2 regions of the Mycoplana sp. 10N416 genome follow, and region 1 is predicted to be linked to the other one. Evidence: riboswitches for the same ligand, from Rfam matches in the RefSeq annotation. Region 1 holds a riboswitch; the other holds the start of a gene.

Region 1 (4,177 bases):
GCGATGCGGGTTAGCCAGACCGCGCCGGCCTCCTTGTTCCAGTGCTCGACGGAGCCGCCCGGATGGGTGATCTCATACGGGCTCATCGCCGCATCGCCGACGAAGATCACGCGATAGTCGCTGCCATAGGTGCGGATCAGCTCGAGCGTCGGCGTGACGTCGGTGCGCCGGCGGCGGTTGTCTTTCCAGACGCCTTCGTAGACGCAGTTGTGAAAGTAGAAATGCTCCAGGTGCCGGAACTCGGCACGTGCCGCCGAGAAGAGCTCCTCGACGGTGCGGACATGCGAGTCCATCGAGCCGCCGGCGTCGAAGAACATCAGCAGCTTCACCGCATTGCGCCGCTCGGGCCGGGTGACGACGTCGATGTAGCCGTGCTGGGCGGTGGAGTGGATCGTGCCGGGCAGGTCGAGTTCGTCCACGGCGCCCTCGCGCACCCAGCGCCGCAGCCGTTTCAGCGCGACCTTGATGTTGCGGGTGCCGAGTTCAACGCTGTCGTCGTAATCCTTGAATTCGCGCCGGTCCCAGACCTTGACGGCCCGGCGGTGCCGGGAGGCGTCCTGGCCGATGCGAACGCCTTCCGGATTGTAGCCGAACGCGCCGAAAGGAGAGGTGCCGGCAGTGCCGATCCACTTCGAGCCGCCCTGGTGGCGTCCCTTCTGCTCGGCTAGGCGCTGGCGCAGGGTCTCCATGAGTTTGTCGAAGCCGCCGAGGCTCTCGATCAGGCGTTTCTCCTCATCCGTGAGGTATCGCTCGGCGAGCTTCTGCAGCCACGCTTCGGGAATTCTCGCGTCGATTCCATTAGGTGCCGCGCCCGACACGGCTTCGAGCCCCTTGAAGGTCTCGGCAAAGACCCGGTCGAACCGGTCGATGAAGCGTTCGTCCTTCACCAGCACGCTGCGCGCAAGATAGTAGAAGGCTTCGACGTCGAAGTCGGCAATGCCTGCTTCCATACCTTCCAGCAACGACAGGAACTCCCGTAGGGTGACGGGAACCTTCGCGGTCCTCAGCGCGAGGAAGAAGGGGATGAACATGGCGGTCAGAGATTCTTCTGGTAGATGATGAACGGCGTCTTGTCGGCGATGCGGTCATAGAGACGGCGCGCGGTCGCGTTGAACTCCTGCGTCATCCAGTAGACTTCCGGCGTGCCCGCATCGGCAGCCTTCGCATAGACCGCCTCGATCAGCGCCTTGCCGATGCCGGTGCCGCGCACTTCCGGATCGGCGTAGAGATCCTGCAGGTAGCAGACATTGTTGGTCGTCCAGCACGAGCGATGGAAGAGATAGTGGGCGAGGCCGACAGGCTTGCCGTCGAGGACGGCCAGCAGGCCGGCGAACTCGTTGGCGCCACCACCGGTCAGCCGTGCGAAGGTCGATCGGTAGATTTCTTCCGGCAGCACGGTCTCGTAGAAGGCGAGGTAGGCAGTCCACAAACGGCGCCACGCGGCCTCGTCGTCAGCTGCAACAGGTCTGATCACGAGGCCGGTCATCCGCTTATCCTTCCTTGCCAATCTTCTCCAGATCATACGGTGTTGTCTGGTACATCTCGTTGATCCAGTTGCCGAACAGCAGATGCGCATGGCTGCGCCAGCGGTTCAAGGGGGCGATCGCCGGGTCGTTGTGCGGGAAATAGTTCCTCGGCATCTTGATCGGTACGCCGGCGTTCACATCACGGAAATACTCGTCGGCAAGCGAGGTCGAATCGTACTCGACGTGATTGAAGACGTAGAGCCGTTTGCCGGCCTTTTCCTGCACGTAACAGACGCCCGTCTCGTCCGATTCCATCAGGACCTCGAGGCCCGGTCGCTGGCGGATGTCTTCGGAGCGCACCTCGGTCCAGCGCGAGACGGGGATCTGGAAATCGTCCGAAAATCCGTTGAGGAAGACGGAGGAGGGATTGCGATTGTGGTGGCGGAAGACACCGAATGCCTTTTCGTCGAGCGTAAACTTCGGCACGCCGTGAAAGTGATAGATCGCCGCCATCGCCCCCCAGCAGACATTCAGCGTCGAATGGACGTTCGTCTCGGTCCAGTCGAAGATCTGCTTCATCTCGTCCCAGTAGGTGACATCCTCGTAGTCGAGCGTCTCGATCGGCGCACCGGTGATGATGAAGCCGTCGAACTTGCGGTGCTTGATATCCTCCCACGTGTCATAGAAGGCGAGGAGATGTTCTTCCGACGTGTTCTTCGCCCTGTGGCCGCCGATGCGCACCAGCGACAGCTCCACCTGCAGCGGCGATGCGCCGACCAGCCGCGCCATCTGGATCTCGGTCTTGATCTTGTTCGGCATGAGGTTCAGGAGTCCGATCTGCAAGGGACGGATGTCCTGGCGGACAGCCACCGTCTCGGTCATCACCCGCACGCCCTCGTGAACGAGGGTCTCGAAAGCAGGCAGTGTATCGGGAATCTTGATGGGCATGGGTTCACTCGATCAAACAAAAAAACCGGCGGCGACAAAATCGCAACCGGTCCGGGAAGGTCTCTCCTCACGGCCCTTTAGCGACTTGTTTTACGTGGCTGCAAGCCGGCCGGCCAAATCACCACGGGACGTATCCTAAATAGCGCCAGGCCGCGTCGGAATCAATCGGCGATGCCGGAATGGCTAACCGTCGCGCCGCGCCATGAAGGCCAGGCGTTCGAACAGGTGCACATCCTGCTCATTCTTGAGCAGGGCTCCGTAGAGCTTAGGCAGCATCGTTTTCGGATCGGTGCGCAGGTCGGCAGGCTCCACCTCGTCGGCCACCAGCAGCCGGATCCAGTCGAGGGCTTCGGACGTGGAAGGCCTTTTCTTCAGTCCGGGCGTTTCGCGGATATCGAAGAAGGTGGAAAGTGCGGCCGAAAGCAGCGCCTTGCGGATGCCGGGATAGTGAACTTCGACGATGCGGGAAAGCGTGTCCTGGTCGGGGAAGCGGATGTAGTGGAAGAAGCAGCGGCGCAGGAAGGCGTCCGGCAGTTCCTTCTCGTTGTTTGAGGTGATGATGACGATCGGGCGGTTCGCCGCGGCAACGGTCTCGCTCGTCTCGTAGACATGGAATTCCATGCGGTCGAGTTCCTGCAGCAGGTCGTTGGGAAACTCGATGTCGGCCTTGTCGATCTCGTCGATCAGCAGAACGGTTTTCCTTGGCGCCTCGAAGGCCTGCCAGAGCTTGCCCTTGCGGATATAGTTGCGCACGTCGTTGATGCGCGCGTCGCCGAGCTGGCTGTCGCGAAGGCGCGAGACGACGTCATATTCGTAGAGGCCCTGCTGGGCCTTCGTCGTCGATTTCACGTTCCATTCGATGAGGTCGAGGCCGAGGGCCGTCGCAACCTGGCGGGCGAGTTCGGTCTTGCCGGTGCCAGGCTCACCCTTGACGAGCAGTGGCCGCTCCAACCGGATCGCCGCATTGACGGCAACCATCAGATCCTTGTCGGCGACGTAGTCGGCTGTTCCGGTAAACTGCATGCCTCGGCCCCTACTGCTGTACTGCAGAGCCATCTAAGGGATGGCGGCAGGTCCGTAAAGGGTAGATGGCGGAACGCTGCTCGCCATCGGCAGACGGCGAGCAGCTATAGCACAGCGATCCGTGGCTCAGACCACGAACTGCCCGCCGTTGGCCGAGATCGTCGAACCGGTGATGAAGCCCGCATCATCGGAAGCGAGGAAGAGGACGCATCGAGCGATCTCCTCGGGTTCGCCCAGTCGCCCGACGGGGATCTGCGGGATGATGCGCTCGTTCAGGACTTTTTCCGGCACGGCGCGGACCATCTCCGTGCCGATGTAGCCCGGGCAGATGGCGTTGACGGTGATCCCCTTGGCGGCGCCCTCCTGGGCCAGCGCTTTGCTGAAACCGAGATCGCCCGCCTTGGCGGCCGAATAGTTCACCTGACCCATCTGGCCCTTCTGGCCGTTGATGGAGGAGATGTTGATGATCCGGCCGAAACTGCGGTCGCGCATTCCCGTCCAGACCGGATGGGTCATGTTGAACAGGCCGGTGAGGTTGGTGTTGATGACCTCGCTCCATTGCTGCGGCGTCATCTTGTGGAACATCGCATCGCGGGTGATGCCGGCATTGTTGACGAGCACCTCGATCGGGCCGAGATCGGCCTCGACCCCGGCGATCCCCTCCGCGCAGGCCTCGTAGCTCGAGACGTCCCACTTGTAGACGGAAATCCCAGTTTCAGCCTTGAAGGCGTTTGCGGCCT
Region 2 (4,177 bases), on a different contig from region 1:
CGGACGCCCGCCCCGGCGTCCGCTTTTGTGTTAGAATTGCGCGCACGCTGGACAGTACGACCGCGGTGACCGCTTCGTCCGGCCGCCGCGCTCGTCGAGGAGCAGGCCATGATCCGCGCATTTGCCTTTCTCGTGCCGATGACAATCGGCGTCGTGATGGCGGCCGATATGCCGGTGGCGAACTCGGACGCCGACAAGCAGCAGATTCTGAAGAATGACGAGGCCTGGCTGAAGGCGGTCGCGACAAAGGACCCGCAGGCCATCGCCGCGTTCTATGCCGAAGACGGATCGATCCTGGCGCCGGGCATGCCGATTGCCAAGGGACGCGACGCAGTCGAGGCCGCCTGGAAGGGCCTGGTCGGCATGAAGGACTTTTCCCTCACCTTTTCGCCCTCCCTTGTCGAGGTCGCCCAGTCGGGCGACATCGCCTATGAGATCGGAACGTACGAACTCGGATACTCGACCGACAAGCCCGTTGACGAAAAGGGAAAGTACGTGGTCGTCTGGAAGAAAGCCGGCGACGACTGGAAGGTGATGGCCGACATCTTCAACAGCGACGGCGCGATCTAATGCTTCAATCTAACCCGGAAAGGCTCTAGACGCCGGGGGTCAGTTCAGGGTGCGGCTCTGGCCCGGCGCATCGAGCGAGAAGGCGGGGATGGTGACATCGAACGCTTCGCCGCTTGTCGTTTCCATCTGGTAATGGCCGAACATGACACCGGATGGCGTGTCGAGCGGGCAGCCGGAGGAATACTCGTAAGTATCCCCCGGTCCCAGCACCGGTTGTTCGCCAACCACGCCGGGACCGCTGACCTCGTCAACGAGCCCGTTCTGGTCGGTGATGTGCCAATAGCGCGTCATCAGCCTGACGGTCGCATCGGAATGGTTGGCGATGACGATGCGGTATCCCCAGACATAGCGGCTGTCGTCCGGGTCGGATTGCTCCTCCAGAAAATAGGGCTCGACAGTGACCTCGATATCGCGGGTAAGCGCTCTGTACATTCCAAGGCCTTAGGCTGATTGCTCTCGAACGGGTTGCGGCGAACCATGCGCGCAGGTGCATCGCATCTGCGCTTTGGCATTTGCGGCAGCACGCTCACCGCCATCCATTGGTTGGCACGTTCTCGACGATCCGATCAAGACAATTGTCGATCGTCAAGCGGCGTTGGCTGCCCCTGGGCGCAAAAAAAGCAGCGCACGGCCGGCATGCGCTGCTTCACCGGGTTCAGGATTTCACCTTCTCCAGCGCCTGGGCGAAGTCGGCGAGCAGGTCCTCGCTGTCCTCGATGCCCGCGGAGAAGCGGACGGTGCCGGGCGAAATGCCGAGTTCGGCGCGGGCCTCGTCGGTCAGGTTCTTGTGCGTCGTCGTTCCCGGATGGGTGATCAGGCTCTTCGCGTCGCCGAGATTGTTGGAGATCTCGACGATCTCGAGGGCGTTCTGCAGCGCGAAGGCGGCTTCCTTGCCACCCTTGAGCTCGATGCAGATCAGCGTGGAGCCGCCGGACATCTGCCTGGCGATGATGTCGGCCTGCGGGTGATCCTTGCGACCGGGGTAGATGACGCGGGCAACCTTCGGGTGATCGGCGAGAAGGTCGGCAATGCGCGAAGCGTTTTCGGTCTGCTGCTTGACGCGCAGCGGCAGCGTTTCGATCCCCTTCAGCAGCGTCCAGGCGTTGAACGGCGACATGGCGGGACCGGTGTGGCGGAAGTAGTCCTGCAGGCTTTCCTCGATCCACTCCTTGTCGGACAGCACGATGCCGCCGAGGCAGCGGCCCTGGCCGTCAATGTGCTTGGTGGCCGAGTAGACGACCACATGGGCGCCGAGCTCAAGCGGCTTCTGAAAGAGCGGGGTGGCGAAGACGTTGTCGACGACGACCTTGGCGCCGATCTGGTTTGCGAGCTTGGCCACGCCGGCGATGTCGACTACCTCCAGCGTCGGGTTCGTCGGGCTTTCGAGGAAGAAGACCTTGGTGTTCTTCCGGATCGCCTTTTCCCAGTTGGCGAGATCGCGCCCGTCGACCAGCGTACACTCGACGCCGTATTTCGGCGCCAGCGTCTCGACCACCCAGCGGCAGGAGCCGAACAGGGCGCGGGCGGCGACGATATGGTCGCCGGCCTTCACCTGGCAGAGGATCGCGGCCGCAACCGCCGCCATGCCGGATGCCATGGCGCGGCCTTCCGCGGCGCCTTCGAGCAGGCACATGCGCCGCTCGAACATGTCATTGGTCGGGCTGCCGTAGCGGGCATAGATGAAGCCCTCCGTCTCACCCTTGAAGCGAGCCTCGGCGGCTTCCGCGGTCTCGTAGACGAAACCCTGGGTCAGGAAGATGGCTTCGGAGGTTTCGGCGTGCTGCGAACGGGTGGTGCCGCCATGGACGAGTTGGGTTGCCGGGCGCCAGGACTTGCTCATGATGATTGCCTTCCAAAACAAAAAAACCGGCCGCGAAAAGCAGGCCGGTTGGACACCCGGCCTTTTTAGCTACTTGTTTAACGTGGCTGCAAGCCGACCGGCCAAATCACCACGGGATATCCGCTCCATACTGCGAGGCGGTGCTTGCGTCAATTGCCGGCATTTGGTTTTGTCGGCCAGTTTAAAGGAACGGTCTATGGTACGTGCAACGGGAATTCTGGCGGATCGCGCCATCAAGGGGCTGTTCGACAGCAACAGGCTGATAAGCGAGGCCGCGCTGGACCCGGACCAGATTCAGCCGGCGAGCCTCGATCTGCGCCTGGGCTCGAAGGCCTTCCGCGTCCGCGCCAGTTTCCTGCCCGGGCCTGCCCATCTGGTCGCCGACAAGCTCGACCGGCTGAAGCTGCATGTGATCGACCTTACCGACGGCGCCGTGCTGGAGACGGGCTGCGTCTATATCGTGCCGCTGATGGAAAGCCTCGACCTGCCGGAGGATCTGTCCGCCTCCACCAACCCGAAAAGCTCGACCGGCCGGCTCGACATTTTCACCCGCGTCATCACCGATCGGGCGCAGGAATTCGACAAGATCCCGGCCGGCTACAAGGGGCCGCTCTATCTCGAGATCTCGCCCCGCACTTTTCCGATCGTCGTGCGGCGCGGCTCGCGCCTGTCGCAGATCCGCTTTCGTACCGGCAATGCGCTGCTGACGGATGCCGAGCTTCTGGCGCTGCACGCATCCGACACGCTGGTGGCGAGCGACACGCCGAACGTCTCGGGCGGCGGCATCGCGCTGTCAATCGACCTGGTGGGCACCGGGCCGGACGGCCTCGTCGGCTATCGCGGCAAGCACCACACGGCCGTCGTCGACGTCGACAAGAAGAACCAGCACGACGTGTTCGATTTCTGGGAGCCGCTGTTCAGCCGCGGCCGCAACGAACTGATCCTCGATCCGGATGAATTCTACATCCTTGTCTCGCGCGAGGCGGTGCACGTGCCGCCGCTCTATGCCGCCGAAATGACACCATTCGATCCGCTCGTCGGCGAGTTCCGCGTCCACTATGCCGGTTTCTTCGATCCCGGCTTTGGCCATGCCGCCGCCGGCGGTTCGGGAAGCCGTGCGGTGCTGGAGGTGCGCAGCCACGAGGTGCCCTTCATCCTCGAGCACGGCCAGATCGTCGGGCGTCTCGTCTACGAGCGCATGCTCGAGCTTCCCGAAAGCCTCTACGGCACCGGACTGGGCTCCAACTACCAGGCGCAGGGCCTGAAGCTGTCGAAGCATTTCCGCACCAGCTGAGCCGGGCGTTCACTGCGACCCGCTCGAATGAGTCCCGACGCGCGCCGGCCGCAGCTTCGCCGCTGCCGCTCGTTCGGCATCCTCTCTCGATTTTCACGTTAGCTGTTTCCTCGGTGACAACCAGTTGTCTCGCTTCGCGCTAGCAACCGAAGCCAGGCCGCTGTCGCGGCATCGGATTGAACCGTGATGGAGGGAAGCTCAAATGGCGATTCACGTTATAGAAGTAGAGTCAATCACACCCGTTACGGCCTCGACCGACAACGATGTCTGGATGATACGTGAGGGTGTCACGCTTGCCGTCGCGCCCTCGCCCCGCGGCGCGATCGACGCCAGCGTCACAGCGAATAACCGCAAGTTCATCGTGGATGGGAACGTTTTTGGGAGCGAGGTCGGCATCTATCTGGGTGCGGGAACCGATACCAAGATCGTCGTGGGGGACACAGGTTCGGTCAGAAGCTCGTCGACGGCGATGA

The links. Region 1 has a riboswitch for S-adenosylmethionine ahead of metA (homoserine O-acetyltransferase MetA). Riboswitches for the same ligand answer to the same signal wherever they lie in the genome.
Region 2: another riboswitch for S-adenosylmethionine. It lies ahead of AC1DDS_RS11425 (O-succinylhomoserine sulfhydrylase); the one in region 1 lies ahead of metA (homoserine O-acetyltransferase MetA).

Annotation. Positions count from the first base shown of each region.
Region 1 covers NZ_JBFTIM010000002.1:263,766-267,942, reverse strand. Annotated here, with positions in the region: gene AC1DDS_RS05580 (vWA domain-containing protein) at 1-1,031, opposite strand, end outside; gene AC1DDS_RS05575 (GNAT family N-acetyltransferase) at 1,037-1,486, opposite strand; gene metA (homoserine O-acetyltransferase MetA) at 1,491-2,414, opposite strand; SAM riboswitch at 2,472-2,549, opposite strand; gene AC1DDS_RS05565 (AAA family ATPase) at 2,598-3,437, opposite strand; gene phbB (acetoacetyl-CoA reductase) at 3,564-4,177, opposite strand, start outside.
Region 2 covers NZ_JBFTIM010000004.1:446,502-450,678, forward strand. Annotated here, with positions in the region: gene AC1DDS_RS11415 (YybH family protein) at 109-570, shown strand; gene apaG (Co2+/Mg2+ efflux protein ApaG) at 610-1,002, opposite strand; gene AC1DDS_RS11425 (O-succinylhomoserine sulfhydrylase) at 1,226-2,410, opposite strand; SAM riboswitch at 2,455-2,533, opposite strand; gene AC1DDS_RS11430 (2'-deoxycytidine 5'-triphosphate deaminase) at 2,607-3,704, shown strand; gene AC1DDS_RS11435 (calcium-binding protein) at 3,907-4,177, shown strand, end outside.